3 regions of the Bacillus sp. ISL-47 genome follow, and region 1 is predicted to be linked to each of the others. Evidence: a T-box and tRNA genes for the amino acid it is inferred to sense, from the RefSeq annotation. Region 1 holds a T-box; the other regions hold tRNA genes.
What was found. The T-box of region 1 lies ahead of ileS (isoleucine--tRNA ligase). A T-box ahead of a tRNA ligase gene usually reads a tRNA of that ligase, here a tRNA-Ile.

Region 1 (5,325 bases):
GTCCGCAGGACGCTGAAGATCATCTCGTTCTAAAAGAACAGCCTGGTGGGAAGAACCAGAGTCAAACCAAACGTCCATGATATCCGTTTCTTTCGTAAATTGGCCGTTCGGGCTGCCAGGATGAGTGAACCCTTCAGGAAGCAATTCCTTGGCTTCTTTTTCAAACCAAATATTTGAACCATTTTCGCGGAAAAGATTTGACACATGTTCGATTGTCTCATCTGTAATGATTTCTTCTCCACTTTCAGCATAAAAGACAGGAATTGGAACACCCCAGACGCGCTGACGGGAAATACACCAATCTCCGCGGTCGCGGACCATGTTGAACAGTCTCGTTTCACCCCATGCAGGATACCAATTCGTTTCCTTAACAGCTTCTAAAAGTTCATTGCGGAAATCCTTAATGGATGCAAACCATTGTGCTGTCGCACGGAAAATAACCGGCTTTTTTGTTCTCCAGTCATGCGGATAAGAGTGAGTAATGAATGTTAGCTTTAATAAAGCGCCAACTTCCTCAAGCTTTTCCGTGATTGGTTTGTTGGCTGCATCATAGAACAAGTCTTCAAAACCGGGAGCTTCATTTGTCATGTTTCCTTTATCATCTACCGGGCATAATACGTCCAATCCGTATTTCATACCAACATGGAAATCGTCTTCCCCATGGCCAGGAGCTGTGTGAACACAGCCAGTACCAGCATCTGTAGTTACATGCTCGCCCAGCATCACAAGGGAGTCACGTCCATAAAGGGGATGCTCAGCAATTACATGCTCCAGATCGCTTCCTTTAATTGTTTTCACAACATTATGGTCTTCCCATTCGAACTCTTTTGCGACTGACGACAATAAATCTTCAGCAACAAGATATTTTTGGCCACTTGCTTCAGCAACAGCATAATTAAGCTCCGGATGAACAGAAATTCCAAGGTTGGCAGGAATCGTCCAAGGTGTTGTTGTCCAAATGATGATTTGCGTATCGTTATCTAATACGTTCTTTCCATCTTTTACTTTAAATCCGACATAAATCGATGGTGAACGTTTATCTTTATATTCAATTTCAGCTTCAGCCAATGCAGATTCAGATGACGGAGACCAATAAACAGGCTTTTTACCCTTGTAAATGTAGCCCTTTTTAGCCATTTCTCCAAATACTTTAATTTGCTGTGCCTCATACTCAGGCTTCAAAGTGATATAGGGGTTCTCCCAATCACCGCGTACACCCAAACGCTTAAATTGTCCCCGTTGGCTGTCAATTTGCTCATAAGCGTACTCTTCGCAAAGTTTACGGAATTCCGCAACACTCATTTCTTTTCTTTTTACCCCTTTATTTGTCAAAGCCTGCTCAATCGGCAAACCATGTGTATCCCATCCGGGAACATATGGGGCATTGTATCCGGTCATAGACTTGGAACGGACAATGAAATCCTTCAAAATTTTGTTCAGTGCATGGCCAATGTGAATATCGCCGTTTGCATATGGAGGGCCATCGTGCAGCACAAATATCGGACGGCCTTTAGTGCGTTCCTGTACCTTTTCATAAATATTCATTTCTTCCCATTTAGCCTGGACCTCAGGTTCGCGCTTTGGAAGATTCCCGCGCATCGGGAATTCTGTTTTTGGCATTAATAAACTATCTTTGTAATCCATTCCATTTTCCTCCTGTATAAAGTGAAACTTCAATCAGTGGGGGCCTTCATCCCCATTGATTGTTAGTTGAACCAATCGGGCCTCTACGGTCAGTTGGACTCCCACTTATCCCTTTCGATTTCTCTGAGTCTTAAAGAGGGATTCCTACCGCCCATTAGACTGCGACAAACTCATTAAATACCATGATTGCCAATGTTAGAGCAGATAAATCATTATAAAACACAAAAAACCCTCTCATCCCAAAAAGGGACGAGAAGGTTTTATTCTCCCGCGGTACCACCCTTGTAGACGGAATTATCATTCCATCCGCTCAAAGCATTCTTAACGTGAATGATTCGCCTTGGCCTACTGGTTCTAAAGAATGTTCGGCAAGGAACTCAAGGGTGATTTTCCAATTTTCTGCTTATCCCCGGGCTTCCACCATCCCCGGCTCGCTAACAGAGTGAGCATGCACTTCTGCACTTAAGCTAAAAAAACTGTACTTTCCCTCTCATCGTTTATAATCATGGTATTTACTTTGTTATAAAAGTATATGCGATATCTAAAGCTTTCGTCAAGCCAGTGATTCTTCCTCTTCTTTTAATGATTTTAGGTCTGTAGAGTCAAGCTTATACTCCATTAAATGATCCCAATCATCGTTATTCAGCATATCAAGCTGTGCTTCAACGAGCATTTTGAAACGGGTTCTGAATACTTTGGATTGTTTCTTCAGGTCTTCGATATCCAATGCGATTTTTCGTGCTTTCGATAATGACTCATTAACAATCCGGTCAGCATTCTTTTCCGCTTCTTTAATGATCAGCTTTGCCTCCTTATGTGCATTGCGCTTGACTTCTTCTGCAGCTTCCTGTGCCACCACAATGGATTTATTCAAAGTCTCTTCAATTGTTGTAAAGTGGCCAATGCGATCGTTAACTTCATTGAGTTTTTCTTCAAGTTCCTTTTTTTCCCTAATCAGGATTTCATAATCTTTAATGATTTGATCGAGGAACTCATTTACTTCATCTTCATCATATCCGCGGAACCCTTTACTGAATTCCTTGTTATGAATATCTAACGGTGTTAATGGCATAGGTGCCACCTCCCAGATCTGTTGTTCTTATGTAAAAATTTGTCCGAGCCTGCTGGTTCCCTTTCATTATAACAGACTCCGCTATCTTTTGATTTATTTATTCGACAGCTTGCATCAAATTCCTGCATTATTATAAATTATTTTTGCCTTCCAGCGATAATTCTCCATTTATCCTTCTTGGTTTTCCCTTCAATCTCCATGATTTTGGAGCGCCCTTGTCCCCTGACTGAAATCATATCTCCTTCTTTGCATTCAAAGGAGGGGTTTTCAAGTAATGTCCAATTGACTTTAACCAGCCCCTGCTGGATAAAAAGCTGTGATTTTTGCCTGGAGATACTGTATACCGCTGAAATGACTGTATCAAGCCTTAAGGATGAAGATGTGACCGAGTATTCCCGCCACTCCTCGCTAGTTTGGATTGTTTTAGCAAAGGGCTGCTTCCTTAGAGTAACGGAGGCTCTGCCGATGGTCTCCAGCTGCAGGCGAATATAGTCCTCCACTTCTTCAGAAACAAAAAATTGGATCCTGTCGTTATCGAATAGAATATCACCGAATTTTCCCCGCTTTAATCCAAGAGACATCAGGCTGCCTAAAACCTGGGGATGCTCGAGTGTAACAAACTTTTTAGGATAGTCAACTTCAAATAAGCAGATTTGAAAATCTTCCTCATCTGGTTGGTAATAATCCGGGAATATAAGAGCCCTTTTCCTCTCCGAATTTGGTATACCTCCAAATAAATCACACTGTATTCCTGAATGCTGTCCTATGATGCTCTTAAGAATATGCTGCTCCCTCGGATCAAGAAAATCGGTGAGCTTTGGAGCATATGTATTTTCTGCCTGATCCTTCCAATTGAGGACCTGGTCAATAAACTCTTTTTCTTCCGGACGGAAGTGCTGATAGATGCTCATTCAAACCCAAGCCTCCTTTTTACAAAATAAAAAAGGGCCTTATTAGCCCCCTTTTTATGCTTAAGCAATCCATTGATACAACTGGTGCAATCCTCCAGTAGCAAAACGCAGGACCAAAATGGCAACGATTGGTGAAATATCAATCATGCCAAGCGGAGGAATGATCTTACGGAATGGTTCAAGATATGGTTCGCAAATTCTGGCAAGAAACTGGCCAAAAGCTGACTCTCTCGCATTCGGAAACCAGGACAGCAGAATATAAATGATTAATGCCCATGAATAATAATAAATTGCTTGTGATAAGATTCCAAATAAAAATTCCATTAAGTGTTACCACCTCGTACTTTCGAATTCTTGTTCCTTCATCAATTGAGAGATGCTTCCTGAAACTTCCACATTATCAGGCGTGCATAAGAAAATATCTGTTCCAACCTTTTGAATATCTCCGCCGATGGCATAAACAGTTCCGCTTAAAAAATCAACGATCCGTTTGGCCTGATCCTTATCGATTCTTTGCAGGTTCACCACAACGGCCCTTCTATTCTTTAACTGATCGGCAATATCCTGTGCTTCCGCATACATACGCGGCTCAACCAGTACTACTTTAGACGATTTCTGCACACTTTGCAGGCTGACGACATTTTGTTTTTGAACTGGCTGCTGCTGTTTCTGCGCCTGCTTTACCGGTTCTCTTTCTTCTTCGATGATTTCCTCTTCCTTATAGTCATATTCATCATCCAGGAAGAAAAATGTTTTAAATTTTGATTTTATACTCATTTTATTGAACCTCCTGATCCTTTTCGCCTACTAAAGCAGTTCCAATTCTCACCATGGTAGCCCCTTCTTCAATAGCAATGGCAAAATCGTTTGACATGCCCATGGAAAGCTCAGTGCATGGAGCAAAATCGTAATTAAGGTCTCTCACCTCTGCTTGAAGGTCCTTCAGTTTGCGGAAACAGGAACGAAGCAAATCTTCATCGGAAGTGAACGGTGCCATCGTCATAAGCCCGATAATGTTCAGGTTCTTAAACTCTTCAAGGCTTGAAATGAATGCAGCTACGTCTTCAGGGTTAATTCCCTGTTTGGACTCTTCTCCTGAAACATTAACCTGAACAAAACAATTAATTTTTTTCGCTGCCCGTTTATCAATTTCCTTTGCAAGCGATATCCGATCCAATGAATGGATAAAATCAACCTTATCAATAATGTTTTTTACCTTCCTGGTTTGAAGTGTACCGATAAAGTGCCAGGTCGGCTTGTCCTTTAAAACTTCCCACTTGGCAAGGAGTCCATCATCTCTGTTTTCTCCTAAATTCTCAATTCCAGCCACAAAAGCTTCTTGGGCTCTTTCTATTGAAACATATTTAGTAACAGCAATAACTGTGATTTCATCAGGATTACGCCCCGCTTTTTCGCATACTTCCAGAATGGCGGACTTTATTTGCTTTAAATTTTCTTCAACTTTCATTTGACTTCAGACTTCCTCCTTCCATCCGATAAAGCTCATCATTCTGCCAGTTCTCCCTTTATCTCTTCTATGGGAGAAGAAATAGTCCTTATCGCAGCTTGTACAATATTCCGTAATTAATATATTATCTTCTAAAATACCTGCATTCAAAAGAATTTGCATGTTCAGCTTTTTCAAGTCCAGATGGTACTGATTGTCATTAATTAAATTATATGGCTTTATCTCGACAT
Region 2 (5,325 bases), on a different contig from region 1:
GAAAATTTAATCATTTTGGCGGTGTAGCTCAGCTGGCTAGAGCGTACGGTTCATACCCGTGAGGTCGGGGGTTCGATCCCCTCCGCCGCTACCATTATGATCTTTGATCTTAATATTTCGGAGGAATACCCAAGTCCGGCTGAAGGGATCGGTCTTGAAAACCGACAGGCGGGTCAAACCGCGCAGGGGTTCGAATCCCCTTTCCTCCTCCATTATTTTAATACTATTATCGCGGGGTGGAGCACGCCCGAATAAGCTTCGAAGGAATTACTTCAGCGCAACGATTGAGCTGCTGCTTGAATAATCTTTCTGAAATCGGGGCGGTACTTCATTGAATAAGCTGCGAGATGAAATGCTAGATGTGAGCATAGAAAAATCACATAAATACTATTATCGCGGGGTGGAGCAGTCCGGTAGCTCGTCGGGCTCATAACCCGAAGGTCGCAGGTTCAAATCCTGCCCCCGCAATCTGGTCCGGTAGTTCAGTTGGTTAGAATGCCTGCCTGTCACGCAGGAGGTCGCGGGTTCGAGTCCCGTCCGGACCGCCATTTTTAAACTAAATAGATAAATGGCTCAGTAGCTCAGTCGGTAGAGGATTTTAAAAGAATGCAGCTGCGAAGCTTTAGCATCATCGAATGGCATGCTTTTAAAATCTGCGACAAAGAACGCAGGGCTTTGAAGCACAGCTATTAAACTTTAGGGTAATTAAATTAATACGGCTCAGTAGCTCAGTCGGTAGAGGATTTTAAAAGAATGCAGCTGCGAAGCTTTAGCATCATCGAATGGCATGCTTTTAAAATCTGCAACAAAGAACGCAGAGCTTTGAAGCACAGCTATCTAACTTTAGGGTTATTAATTTAATACGGCTCAGTAGCTCAGTCGGTAGAGCAAAGGACTGAAAATCCTTGTGTCGGCGGTTCGATTCCGTCCTGAGCCACCATATTTCCTAAGTCTTTTCAGACGATGGAGGGGTAGCGAAGTGGCTAAACGCGGCGGACTGTAAATCCGCTCCTTCGGGTTCGGCAGTTCGAATCTGCCCCCCTCCACCATTTATATAGGGGTATAGTTTAATGGTAAAACGAAGGTCTCCAAAACCTTTGATGTGGGTTCGATTCCTACTACCCCTGCCAGTAGGAAGATGGCGGTTGTGGCGAAGTGGTTAACGCATCGGATTGTGGCTCCGACACTCGTGGGTTCGATTCCCATCAATCGCCCCATTTTTCTTTTAAAAGAATCATTAATGGGCTATAGCCAAGCGGTAAGGCACCGGACTTTGACTCCGTCACTCGCAGGTTCGAATCCTGCTAGCCCAGCCATTTTTAAGGCAGCATAGCCAAGTGGTAAGGCAGAGGTCTGCAAAACCTCCATCCCCGGTTCAAATCCGGGTGTTGCCTCCAAACAATGTAAACGCGGGTGTAGTTTAGTGGTAAAACCTCAGCCACGAGCAATGCTCCCATGAATCAACATCGAGTTGCCTCGACGCATCAGCTTCCTGAATAAGCTTTTAGAGGAAGAGGCATGCAAGGGCAGGAAATTATATAGTAGTTTTAATATTAATTATATATGCGGGTGTAGTTTAGTGGTAAAACCTCAGCCTTCCAAGCTGATGATGAGGGTTCGATTCCCTTCACCCGCTCCAAAAATGGGCCTATAGCTCAGCTGGTTAGAGCGCACGCCTGATAAGCGTGAGGTCGGTGGTTCGAGTCCACTTAGGCCCACCATTATACATACCATTTTTAACCTAATCCTACACGGGATTAGGTTTTTTTGTTTACATTGTTAGAAAGATGATGAAGGGAAATCATTTGTTAAGAAAAGCCTGTCTTAGGAAGAGACAGGCTTTTCTATTATAGAATTTCAGCTTTGCCGTTCCAGATAAAAATGGAAGTGAAAAAGTGAAGAAGAAGGGAACGAAACGAAGTGAATCGTGCCGCTGGGATCGGAAAAGCGAAGGTGAAGGGAATTAATCGGAGAATAAAGGGACCCGAATATGAACGATTTGTGAACAGTGCAAAATTGAATATATGTATTTAATTAGTTTGAAAACGGCGTAAAGCGTTGATAACTCTGAGGATTTTTAGATAATGGACCTAATTTTTAACGGGAAAGTTGTGATATAAGTGTGATGCAGTTCACTTTTGTGAAAAACGTTCTCAATTATGATATAAGTAACAAAAACTTAAGGGGGATGATGGAAGGTGGAAACGAAAAAAGTGATCCAGGGGGGCAAGGCAGCAAAGGAGCATGGCACGCTGAAGGGGACCATTTTTTCAGTAACCGTTGTGGGGTTAGGGATCTTTGTTACGTATCTAATTGTTTATGGCCTGTATATGGCCAGATTATAGGGGGGATTAAAAATGATGCATCGCTCTGAGAAGATATGGCTTTTCTTAAGTTTTGGGATGATTATCGGATTTATGCTCATTACGGGTTATCAGACATTTGCTTTAGAAATGGGGCCGCCAAGCTATGGGGAACGGATTGATCCGCAAAAAGTGGATGAAACAGCACCGTTTGACCAGCCTGGCATCAAAAAGATTGGTGAGAATGAATATGAAGTGGTCATGACGCTGCAGGTGTTTAGTTTTACACCAAACGAAATCGAAGTGCCTGCCGGATCAACCGTTCATTTTACACTAACTTCTAAAGATGTCGTACACGGGTTCCAGGTTGCAGAAACCAACTTGAATGCCATGGTGGTTCCTGGCTATGTGCAAAAGATTACTCAAAAATTTGATAAGCCAGGTGAATATTTAGTTTTGTGCAACGAGTACTGCGGTGCCGGGCACCAAATGATGAGCACAACGATTACGGTTAAATAAAGGGGGGAGAAACAGTGGAAACCATTATTAACAAGTCAGGGAAGACACAAGTTTTTAGGGAAAAAGCAAATAAAGTCATGGGCATCAGCCTGGAGGATGCGAGATTAACGAAATCATACCTATCTGTAGCCTTCTTAGCCATCCTGCTGGGCGGATTGCTTGGATTATTGCAAGGCTTGAACCGGGCAGGGATGCTTGAATTGCCGGTTTGGCTTAACTACTATAAAGTATTGACTGCACACGGACTCCTCTTGGTAGTCGTACTGTCCGCGTTCTTTACAATTGGTTACTTCTATGCGGGATTATCCCATACATTGGGCGGCCTGCTTCCGAAGGTCAGAAAGATGGCCTGGATCGGTTTTTGGATGAAGATTTTCGGATTTGTATTAGCTGTTATTCCTATTTTAATGAATGAAGCATCTGTCATGTATACCTTCTACCCGCCAATGGCAGCTTCACCCATTTTCTATATTGGCTTGGTATTTATCGTCTTAGGGGTTTGGATGTGCGCATTTGGTGCCTTCATCAATGTGGCAAGCTGGAGAAAACGCAATCCTGGACAGCATATTCCAATTCTCTCTTTCTTTGCAACAGGTGTGTTTGTACTCTTATTCTTCGGAAGCCTTCCGGTTGCAATTGAAGTATTTACAATCATCCCGTGGGCTTTCGGCTGGGTTGAAACCATCAATGTCATGGTTGCGCGTACGCTGTTTTGGGCTTTTGGCCATACACTCGTGAATATCTGGTATTTAACAGCGGTTTCAGCCTGGTATGTGATTGTGCCGAAAATCATCGGCGGGCACAGATGGAATGATCTTTTAACAAGAATTGTGGTCATTGCACTCGTTATTATGAATATTACCGGTGGATTCCACCATCAGATCATTGACCCTGGTATTTCTGAGCCTGTAAAATACATGCACGTGTTTATGAGTTTAGCAATTGGCTTCCCATCCTTGATGACTGCTTATGCGATGTTTGCGGTATTTGAACGTACAGCCAGAAAGAAAGGCGGAAGAGGTCTTGTTGGCTGGTATAAAAAATTACCTTGGGGCGATGTCCGTTTCCTTGCACCATTTATCGCGATGGCAGCCTTTATCCCTGCCGGAGCGGGCGGTATTGTCCAAAGCACAAACCAATTGAATCAGGTTGTCCACAACACCATGTGGATCGTGGGCCACTTCCACTTAACACTTGGCATGTCTGTTGTGATGACATTCTTCGGCATCAGCTACTGGCTTGTTCCTTATGTGTCGAAAAGAGTGCTGACACCGCAGATTAACAAGTTAGGTGTTATCCAAACGATTATTTGGACCATCGGTATGATCATCATGTCTGGAGCAATGCACTGGGTCGGATTATTGGGATCACCAAGAAGAACTTCTTATTCCACTTATTTTGACAATGCAACGGCTCTAAGCTGGGATCCATACTTATTCTTCCTGGCGATCGGCGGAACTTTGCTAATGATCGGTGTGCTTATCCAGGTGTATGCAGTATTCTACCTCATGTTCTTTGCACCAAAAGGAAACACTGAGTTCCCGGTAGCGGAAGTGGAAGAGGATGCAGCGCCAACACCAAGGTGGACAGAGCGCTGGGGCTTATGGATTGTGTGCATGCTTGTTCTTGTCGGCATGGCGTATGTCATTCCGCTCGTTGACTTCATCGTTAATGCGCCTCCGGGTTCACCTCCATATAAGACCTGGTAAGGAAAAAGAGATAGCTCGGATGGCTGGGCTGCCTCTTTCTTTTAGGCTGTTTTCGCAAAATTTGCTGCTATTTAAATAAATTTTGTAAAAAAACTTGGTAAATAAGGTTAGTTGATTGGAGCGCAAGGTGCGAGACTCCAGCGGGAGGAGTGGGACAGGTGAGACCCCACAGGTGCTGCGCGCCGAGGATGCTCACCGCCCGCCCCGCGTTCGCTGAGCATCCTGGAGCGGAAATCAACTACTCCTCACAACTAGTTTAAAAGTCAACAATCTTTTAGAAAAGAGCCGGTTTTTAAAGGAAGTGATGAACATGTTTCCAAAGAATAGAACAGCTTTATCCAGCTTAATTGTATTGTTATTCGGAGTGGCCTTGTTTTTTATTGGCACAGACGGCTTTCAGGCCTTTACAGCAGAGTCTGCCCGTGTGAACCAACTGATGGATGAAAAGCCTCAGTTTCCGGATGTTATGCTTGAGGACAATAAAGGAAGGACCTACTCTTTTTCCGAGTTTGAAGGAAAGTATGTGTTTATTACCTTTTTGTATACTTCATGCGGAACGGTTTGCCCCGAGCTTGAGGTCAATATGTCTGAAGTGTATAAGCGGATTCCAAAGAAATACATCGGAAAGGACATCCAATTCCTCAGCATTAGCTTTGATCCGGAGCGGGATGATCCCGAGACACTTGATACGTATCGAAAGGCATTTGGCAGTGACGGGGAAACGTGGAGAATGGCGAGGATTCCGGACCAGCAGGAGCTGAAGTCACTATTAGATCGTTTCGGTGTCATCGTTA
Region 3 (5,325 bases), on a different contig from region 1:
CGATGGTAGTTGGGGGCTGTCCCCCTGTGAGAGTAGGACGCTGCCGGGCTTTAATAATGGAGGATTAGCTCAGCTGGGAGAGCATCTGCCTTACAAGCAGAGGGTCGGCGGTTCGATCCCGTCATCCTCCACCATTAAATTTAAATGTACAAGCTGCCGGTGTAGCTCAATTGGTAGAGCAACTGACTTGTAATCAGTAGGTTGGGGGTTCAAGTCCTCTCGCCGGCACCATTTTCTCTTAAATCTCTTCGAGATTTTTTATGAGCCATTAGCTCAGTCGGTAGAGCATCTGACTTTTAATCAGAGGGTCGAAGGTTCGAGTCCTTCATGGCTCACCATTTAAATATGCGGGTGTGGCGGAATTGGCAGACGCACCAGACTTAGGATCTGGCGCCGCAAGGCGTGGGGGTTCGACTCCCTTCACCCGCACCATTTATTTTTGCGGAAGTAGTTCAGTGGTAGAACATCACCTTGCCAAGGTGGGGGTCGCGGGTTCGAATCCCGTCTTCCGCTCCATTTAATTGCCGGGGTGGCGGAACTGGCAGACGCACAGGACTTAAAATCCTGCGGTAGGTGACTACCGTACCGGTTCGATTCCGGTCCTCGGCACCAGTTGAATTGTAAATATGCGCCCGTAGCTCAATTGGATAGAGCGTTTGACTACGGATCAAAAGGTTAGGGGTTCGACTCCTCTCGGGCGCGCCATATAAACGGGGAGTAGCTCAGCTTGGTAGAGCACTTGGTTTGGGACCAAGGGGTCGCAGGTTCGAATCCTGTCTTCCCGACCACTAGTTACTAAATGGGGCCTTAGCTCAGCTGGGAGAGCGCCTGCTTTGCACGCAGGAGGTCAGCGGTTCGATCCCGCTAGGCTCCACCATAAATATCATATCAATTTGGCGGTGTAGCTCAGCTGGCTAGAGCGTACGGTTCATACCCGTGAGGTCGGGGGTTCGATCCCCTCCGCCGCTACCATTTTTAAAAACGAAGCTGGACCTTTAGCTCAGCTGGTTAGAGCAGACGGCTCATAACCGTCCGGTCGTAGGTTCGAGTCCTACAAGGTCCACCATTTTCACTTTATACGGAGGAATACCCAAGTCCGGCTGAAGGGATCGGTCTTGAAAACCGACAGGCGGGTCAAACCGCGCAGGGGTTCGAATCCCCTTTCCTCCTCCATTATTTTAATATTATTGTCGCGGGGTGGAGCAGTCCGGTAGCTCGTCGGGCTCATAACCCGAAGGTCGCAGGTTCAAATCCTGCCCCCGCAATCTGGTCCGGTAGTTCAGTTGGTTAGAATGCCTGCCTGTCACGCAGGAGGTCGCGGGTTCGAGTCCCGTCCGGACCGCCATTCTTTTTTAAATAGCTTTATGGCTCAGTAGCTCAGTCGGTAGAGGATTTTAAAAGAATGCAGCTACGAAGCATTAACATCCCTGAATGGCATGCTTTTAAAATCTGCAACAAAGAACGCAGTGCTTTGGAGCACATGTCTCAAGCTTTAGGATTACTAATTTTATATGGCTCAGTAGCTCAGTCGGTAGAGCAAAGGACTGAAAATCCTTGTGTCGGCGGTTCGATTCCGTCCTGAGCCACCATTTATACAAACTAATGCGGGTGTAGTTTAGTGGTAAAACCTCAGCCTTCCAAGCTGATGATGAGGGTTCGATTCCCTTCACCCGCTCCAAAATGGGCCTATAGCTCAGCTGGTTAGAGCGCACGCCTGATAAGCGTGAGGTCGATGGTTCGAGTCCATTTAGGCCCACCATTTTGATTGTTCCGCAGTAGCTCAGTGGTAGAGCAACGAGCATAAGCTTCAAGAATTTGCTTCGAGTTGTACTCATCGAGCCACTCCTTGAATGAACCTCCTGAGATGAGGACATTCGGCTAAGCTTATCAAAGTTTAGGGATATATACTAATGTTCCGCAGTAGCTCAGTGGTAGAGCATTCGGCTGTTAACCGAACGGTCGTAGGTTCGAATCCTACCTGCGGAGCCATATATGGGGAAGTACTCAAGTGGCTGAAGAGGCGCCCCTGCTAAGGGTGTAGGTCGGGCAACCGGCGCGAGGGTTCAAATCCCTCCTTCTCCGCCATATATTGGCCCCTTGGTCAAGCGGTTAAGACACCGCCCTTTCACGGCGGTAACACGGGTTCGAATCCCGTAGGGGTCATACAAAAAAGCTGTCAACATCATGTTGACAGCTTTTTTGTTGTCCTTTTTCTTTCGTCTGTGTTAAAGCTTAACACTTATTTTAGCACCTGTGTATTGGAGCAGTGCTTAACGGCAAGGCTAACACTCCCTTTGTTTAAAAGTGTGTTTTACCTCCTAATCAAACTTCTCTTCCTTCTCACTCAGCTTATTCCCTGGGTTATTCAAATCAATTTCCGAATAAATCCCTGTGTATGGTCCTCTGAACATATCTCCTGTGGCCAGGATTTTTCCATCAGGTGCTTCAAATAGTGGAATCTTCACTTGGTCTTTATTTGCCTCGTTTACTAAAAATTCCTCTTCTTTATTACTCAAAATATTATTCTCCCTTCATTTTTTGCTTGCATAGTTTGTGTTATTTTGTCTAAGTTTGTTCCAGATTATGTCGAAGGCTGCTGAATAAAGTAAAAACGTTCCGGTTTTTAGCGCATTTTGAACGTTACTGTCATAAAATTAAAAAAACTTTTACAAGGATTTTTTCTTCCTTGCACGAATATAAAAGGAAAGTCATAAGAATTTGAGACTGGGTGGGGAGAAGGATGCTAGTGGATACTTTGTTTCCAACCGATTATCAGCTGCATTTGTTCCATGAAGGAACATTTTTTGAGAGCCATCAGTTATTTGGTGCTCATGTAGTTGAGGAAGATGGAAGAGTTTTTACCTGTTTTTGTGTTTGGGCACCGAATGCTGAAATTGTCAGATTAGTCGGTGATTTCAATGATTGGAATGGAGAAGGCTATACCTTACATAGAGTGAATAATGAAGGTGTTTGGTTTATTCAGCTGGATGAAGACATGCAGGGTGCCTTGTATAAGTATGAAATTAAAACAAAGGAAGGAATTGTTTTACTAAAGTCAGATCCGTACAGCTTCCATTCAGAGGTCAGACCCAATACGGCTTCTATTGTGTATTCATTGGAAGGCTATCAATGGAATGATAGCAAATGGATGCAGAAAAAGGAGAAGAAGAAGATTTATTCAGAGCCTGCTGTTATTTATGAGGTGCATTTGGGGTCCTGGAAAAAGAAAGAAGATGGCAGCCTGCTTTCTTACACGGAGCTTGCAGATGAACTGATTCCTTATGCAGTGGAGCATGGCTTTACCCATATTGAACTGCTTCCTGTCATTGAGCATCCGCTCGACGCCTCCTGGGGCTATCAGGGAACGGGCTATTATTCGGCAACAAGCAGATATGGGACTCCGCATGAGCTTATGTATTTTGTTGACCAGTGCCACCAGCATGGGATTGCTGTGATACTGGACTGGGTTCCAGGGCATTTTTGCAAGGATGCCCATGGCCTTTATCAGTTTGACGGAACCTATTTGTATGAGTACGAGACTGAAGGAGACAGAGAAAATCGTGTTTGGGGAACAGCCAATTTTGATCTTGGCAAAAATGAAGTGCAAAGCTTTCTTATCTCCAATGCTGTTTTTTGGATGGAAAACTATCATATTGATGGCTTCCGGGTTGATGCGGTTGCAAATATCATTTATTGGCCAAACCGGAACGGAGAAAAGGAGAATCCATTTGGTGTCCGTTTTCTGCAGAACTTAAATAAAGCTGTCTCTCAATATGATCCCTCGTTTTTGATGATGGCAGAAGATTCAACAGATTGGCCACAGGTGACTTCACCGGTCCATTATGGCGGGCTAGGCTTTCATTACAAGTGGAATATGGGCTGGATGAATGACGTGCTTACATATATGGAAACAGCGCCTGATAAGCGCTCCGCCGTTCATGGGAAAATGACGTTTTCCCTTTTGTACGCTTTTACGGAGAACTTTGTTCTTCCGCTTTCCCATGATGAAGTTGTTCATGGGAAAAAATCGCTGCTCGATAAGATGCCGGGTGATTACTGGCAGAAATTTGCCCAGTTCAGGCTGCTTCTTGGCTATATGATTGCACATCCTGGAAAGAAGCTTCTTTTTATGGGGAGCGAACTTGGACAGTTCTCTGAATGGAAGGATAAAGAACAGCTTGATTGGCACTTGCTCGATTATGAGATGCATAAAAAAGCAAATGACTATGTGAAAGAGCTGATAAAGGTTTATAAACGCTCTAAGCCGCTATATGAGCTGGATCATCTGCAAGATGGTTTTGAATGGATTGATGTTAATAATTCAAGCCAGTCCATCTTTTCCTTTATCAGAAAAGGAGCAAAAGAGGATGATTTCCTTGTCATTGTCTGCAATTTTACACCTGCTTTATATCACGATTACCGTGTTGGTGTTCCAAATCAAGGTTCATACCGGGAAGTCTTTAATAGTGACAGTGAAAGCTATGGAGGCTCCAATTGTATTAATAAAAAAGTGCTTAAGACAGAGGAAAAAGAGTTTCATGGAAAACCATTCAGCATGAAAATGTCTATTCCGCCATTTGGCATTTCAATTTTGCGTCCAGTAAAACATCGGAAGGAGAGGAAGGGAAATGGGAAAGAAAAAGTGCGTAGCCATGCTGTTAGCAGGGGGGAAAGGGAGCAGGCTTAGTTCGCTGACGAAGAGTCTTGCAAAGCCGGCTGTCCCCTTTGGAGGGAAGTATCGGATTATTGATTTTACATTAAGCAATTGTACGAATTCCGGCATTGATACAGTAGGTGTTCTAACTCAATATCAGCCGCTTGTGCTAAATTCTTATATTGGCATTGGAAGTGCATGGGATCTGGATAGAAAAAATGGCGGGGTGACTGTGCTGCCGCCTTACAGTGAATCCTCGGAAGTCAAGTGGTATACAGGAACAGCAAGCGCTATTTATCAGAACCTAAACTATCTGAAGCAATATGATCCTGAATATGTCCTCATTTTATCAGGTGACCACATTTATAAAATGAATTACGAGCTGATGCTGGAATACCATATTGAAAAAGGCGCGGATGCAACGATTTCGGTCATTGAAGTGCCTTGGCCTGAGGCAAGCAGGTTCGGCATCATGAACACGAGTGAAGATATGAGGGTCGCTGAATTTGATGAGAAACCAGCTTTTCCTAAAAATAATCTCGCATCGATGGGAATATATATCTTTAATTGGTCTGTTTTAAAGGAATATTTGGAAATGGACGACCGGAATCCTGAATCAAACCATGACTTTGGCAAGGATATTATTCCTCTTATGCTTGACGAAAATAAAA

Region 2: it has a tRNA-Ile gene. The T-box ahead of ileS (isoleucine--tRNA ligase) is inferred to sense a tRNA for this amino acid. The anticodon was not compared.
Region 3: it has a tRNA-Ile gene. The T-box ahead of ileS (isoleucine--tRNA ligase) is inferred to sense a tRNA for this amino acid. The anticodon was not compared.

Annotation. Positions count from the first base shown of each region.
Region 1 covers NZ_JAGGQS010000019.1:165,596-170,920, reverse strand. The annotation lists gene ileS (isoleucine--tRNA ligase) at 1-1,644, opposite strand, end outside; T-box leader at 1,887-2,147, opposite strand; gene J7I93_RS07180 (DivIVA domain-containing protein) at 2,198-2,716, opposite strand; gene J7I93_RS07175 (YlmH family RNA-binding protein) at 2,854-3,627, opposite strand; gene J7I93_RS07170 (YggT family protein) at 3,688-3,951, opposite strand; gene J7I93_RS07165 (cell division protein SepF) at 3,958-4,404, opposite strand; gene J7I93_RS07160 (YggS family pyridoxal phosphate-dependent enzyme) at 4,406-5,095, opposite strand; gene pgeF (peptidoglycan editing factor PgeF) at 5,102-5,325, opposite strand, start outside.
Region 2 covers NZ_JAGGQS010000050.1:972-6,296, forward strand. The annotation lists tRNA gene J7I93_RS17465 (tRNA-Met) at 18-94, shown strand; tRNA gene J7I93_RS17470 (tRNA-Ser) at 120-212, shown strand; tRNA gene J7I93_RS17475 (tRNA-Met) at 395-468, shown strand; tRNA gene J7I93_RS17480 (tRNA-Asp) at 472-548, shown strand; tRNA gene J7I93_RS17485 (tRNA-Phe) at 865-940, shown strand; tRNA gene J7I93_RS17490 (tRNA-Tyr) at 966-1,049, shown strand; tRNA gene J7I93_RS17495 (tRNA-Trp) at 1,057-1,130, shown strand; tRNA gene J7I93_RS17500 (tRNA-His) at 1,142-1,217, shown strand; tRNA gene J7I93_RS17505 (tRNA-Gln) at 1,242-1,316, shown strand; tRNA gene J7I93_RS17510 (tRNA-Cys) at 1,324-1,397, shown strand; tRNA gene J7I93_RS17515 (tRNA-Gly) at 1,566-1,639, shown strand; tRNA gene J7I93_RS17520 (tRNA-Ile) at 1,645-1,721, shown strand; gene J7I93_RS17525 (hypothetical protein) at 2,199-2,345, shown strand; gene J7I93_RS17530 (cytochrome c oxidase subunit II) at 2,358-2,822, shown strand; gene J7I93_RS17535 (cbb3-type cytochrome c oxidase subunit I) at 2,837-4,531, shown strand; gene J7I93_RS17540 (SCO family protein) at 4,842-5,325, shown strand, end outside.
Region 3 covers NZ_JAGGQS010000057.1:213-5,537, forward strand. The annotation lists rRNA gene rrf (5S ribosomal RNA) at 1-49, shown strand, start outside; tRNA gene J7I93_RS19215 (tRNA-Val) at 59-134, shown strand; tRNA gene J7I93_RS19220 (tRNA-Thr) at 156-231, shown strand; tRNA gene J7I93_RS19225 (tRNA-Lys) at 263-338, shown strand; tRNA gene J7I93_RS19230 (tRNA-Leu) at 348-432, shown strand; tRNA gene J7I93_RS19235 (tRNA-Gly) at 442-516, shown strand; tRNA gene J7I93_RS19240 (tRNA-Leu) at 524-612, shown strand; tRNA gene J7I93_RS19245 (tRNA-Arg) at 629-705, shown strand; tRNA gene J7I93_RS19250 (tRNA-Pro) at 712-788, shown strand; tRNA gene J7I93_RS19255 (tRNA-Ala) at 802-877, shown strand; tRNA gene J7I93_RS19260 (tRNA-Met) at 896-972, shown strand; tRNA gene J7I93_RS19265 (tRNA-Ile) at 990-1,066, shown strand; tRNA gene J7I93_RS19270 (tRNA-Ser) at 1,081-1,173, shown strand; tRNA gene J7I93_RS19275 (tRNA-Met) at 1,192-1,265, shown strand; tRNA gene J7I93_RS19280 (tRNA-Asp) at 1,269-1,345, shown strand; tRNA gene J7I93_RS19285 (tRNA-Phe) at 1,514-1,589, shown strand; tRNA gene J7I93_RS19290 (tRNA-Gly) at 1,605-1,678, shown strand; tRNA gene J7I93_RS19295 (tRNA-Ile) at 1,683-1,759, shown strand; tRNA gene J7I93_RS19300 (tRNA-Asn) at 1,915-1,989, shown strand; tRNA gene J7I93_RS19305 (tRNA-Ser) at 1,995-2,085, shown strand; tRNA gene J7I93_RS19310 (tRNA-Glu) at 2,092-2,163, shown strand; gene J7I93_RS19315 (hypothetical protein) at 2,319-2,516, opposite strand; gene glgB (1,4-alpha-glucan branching enzyme) at 2,741-4,687, shown strand; gene J7I93_RS19325 (glucose-1-phosphate adenylyltransferase) at 4,629-5,325, shown strand, end outside.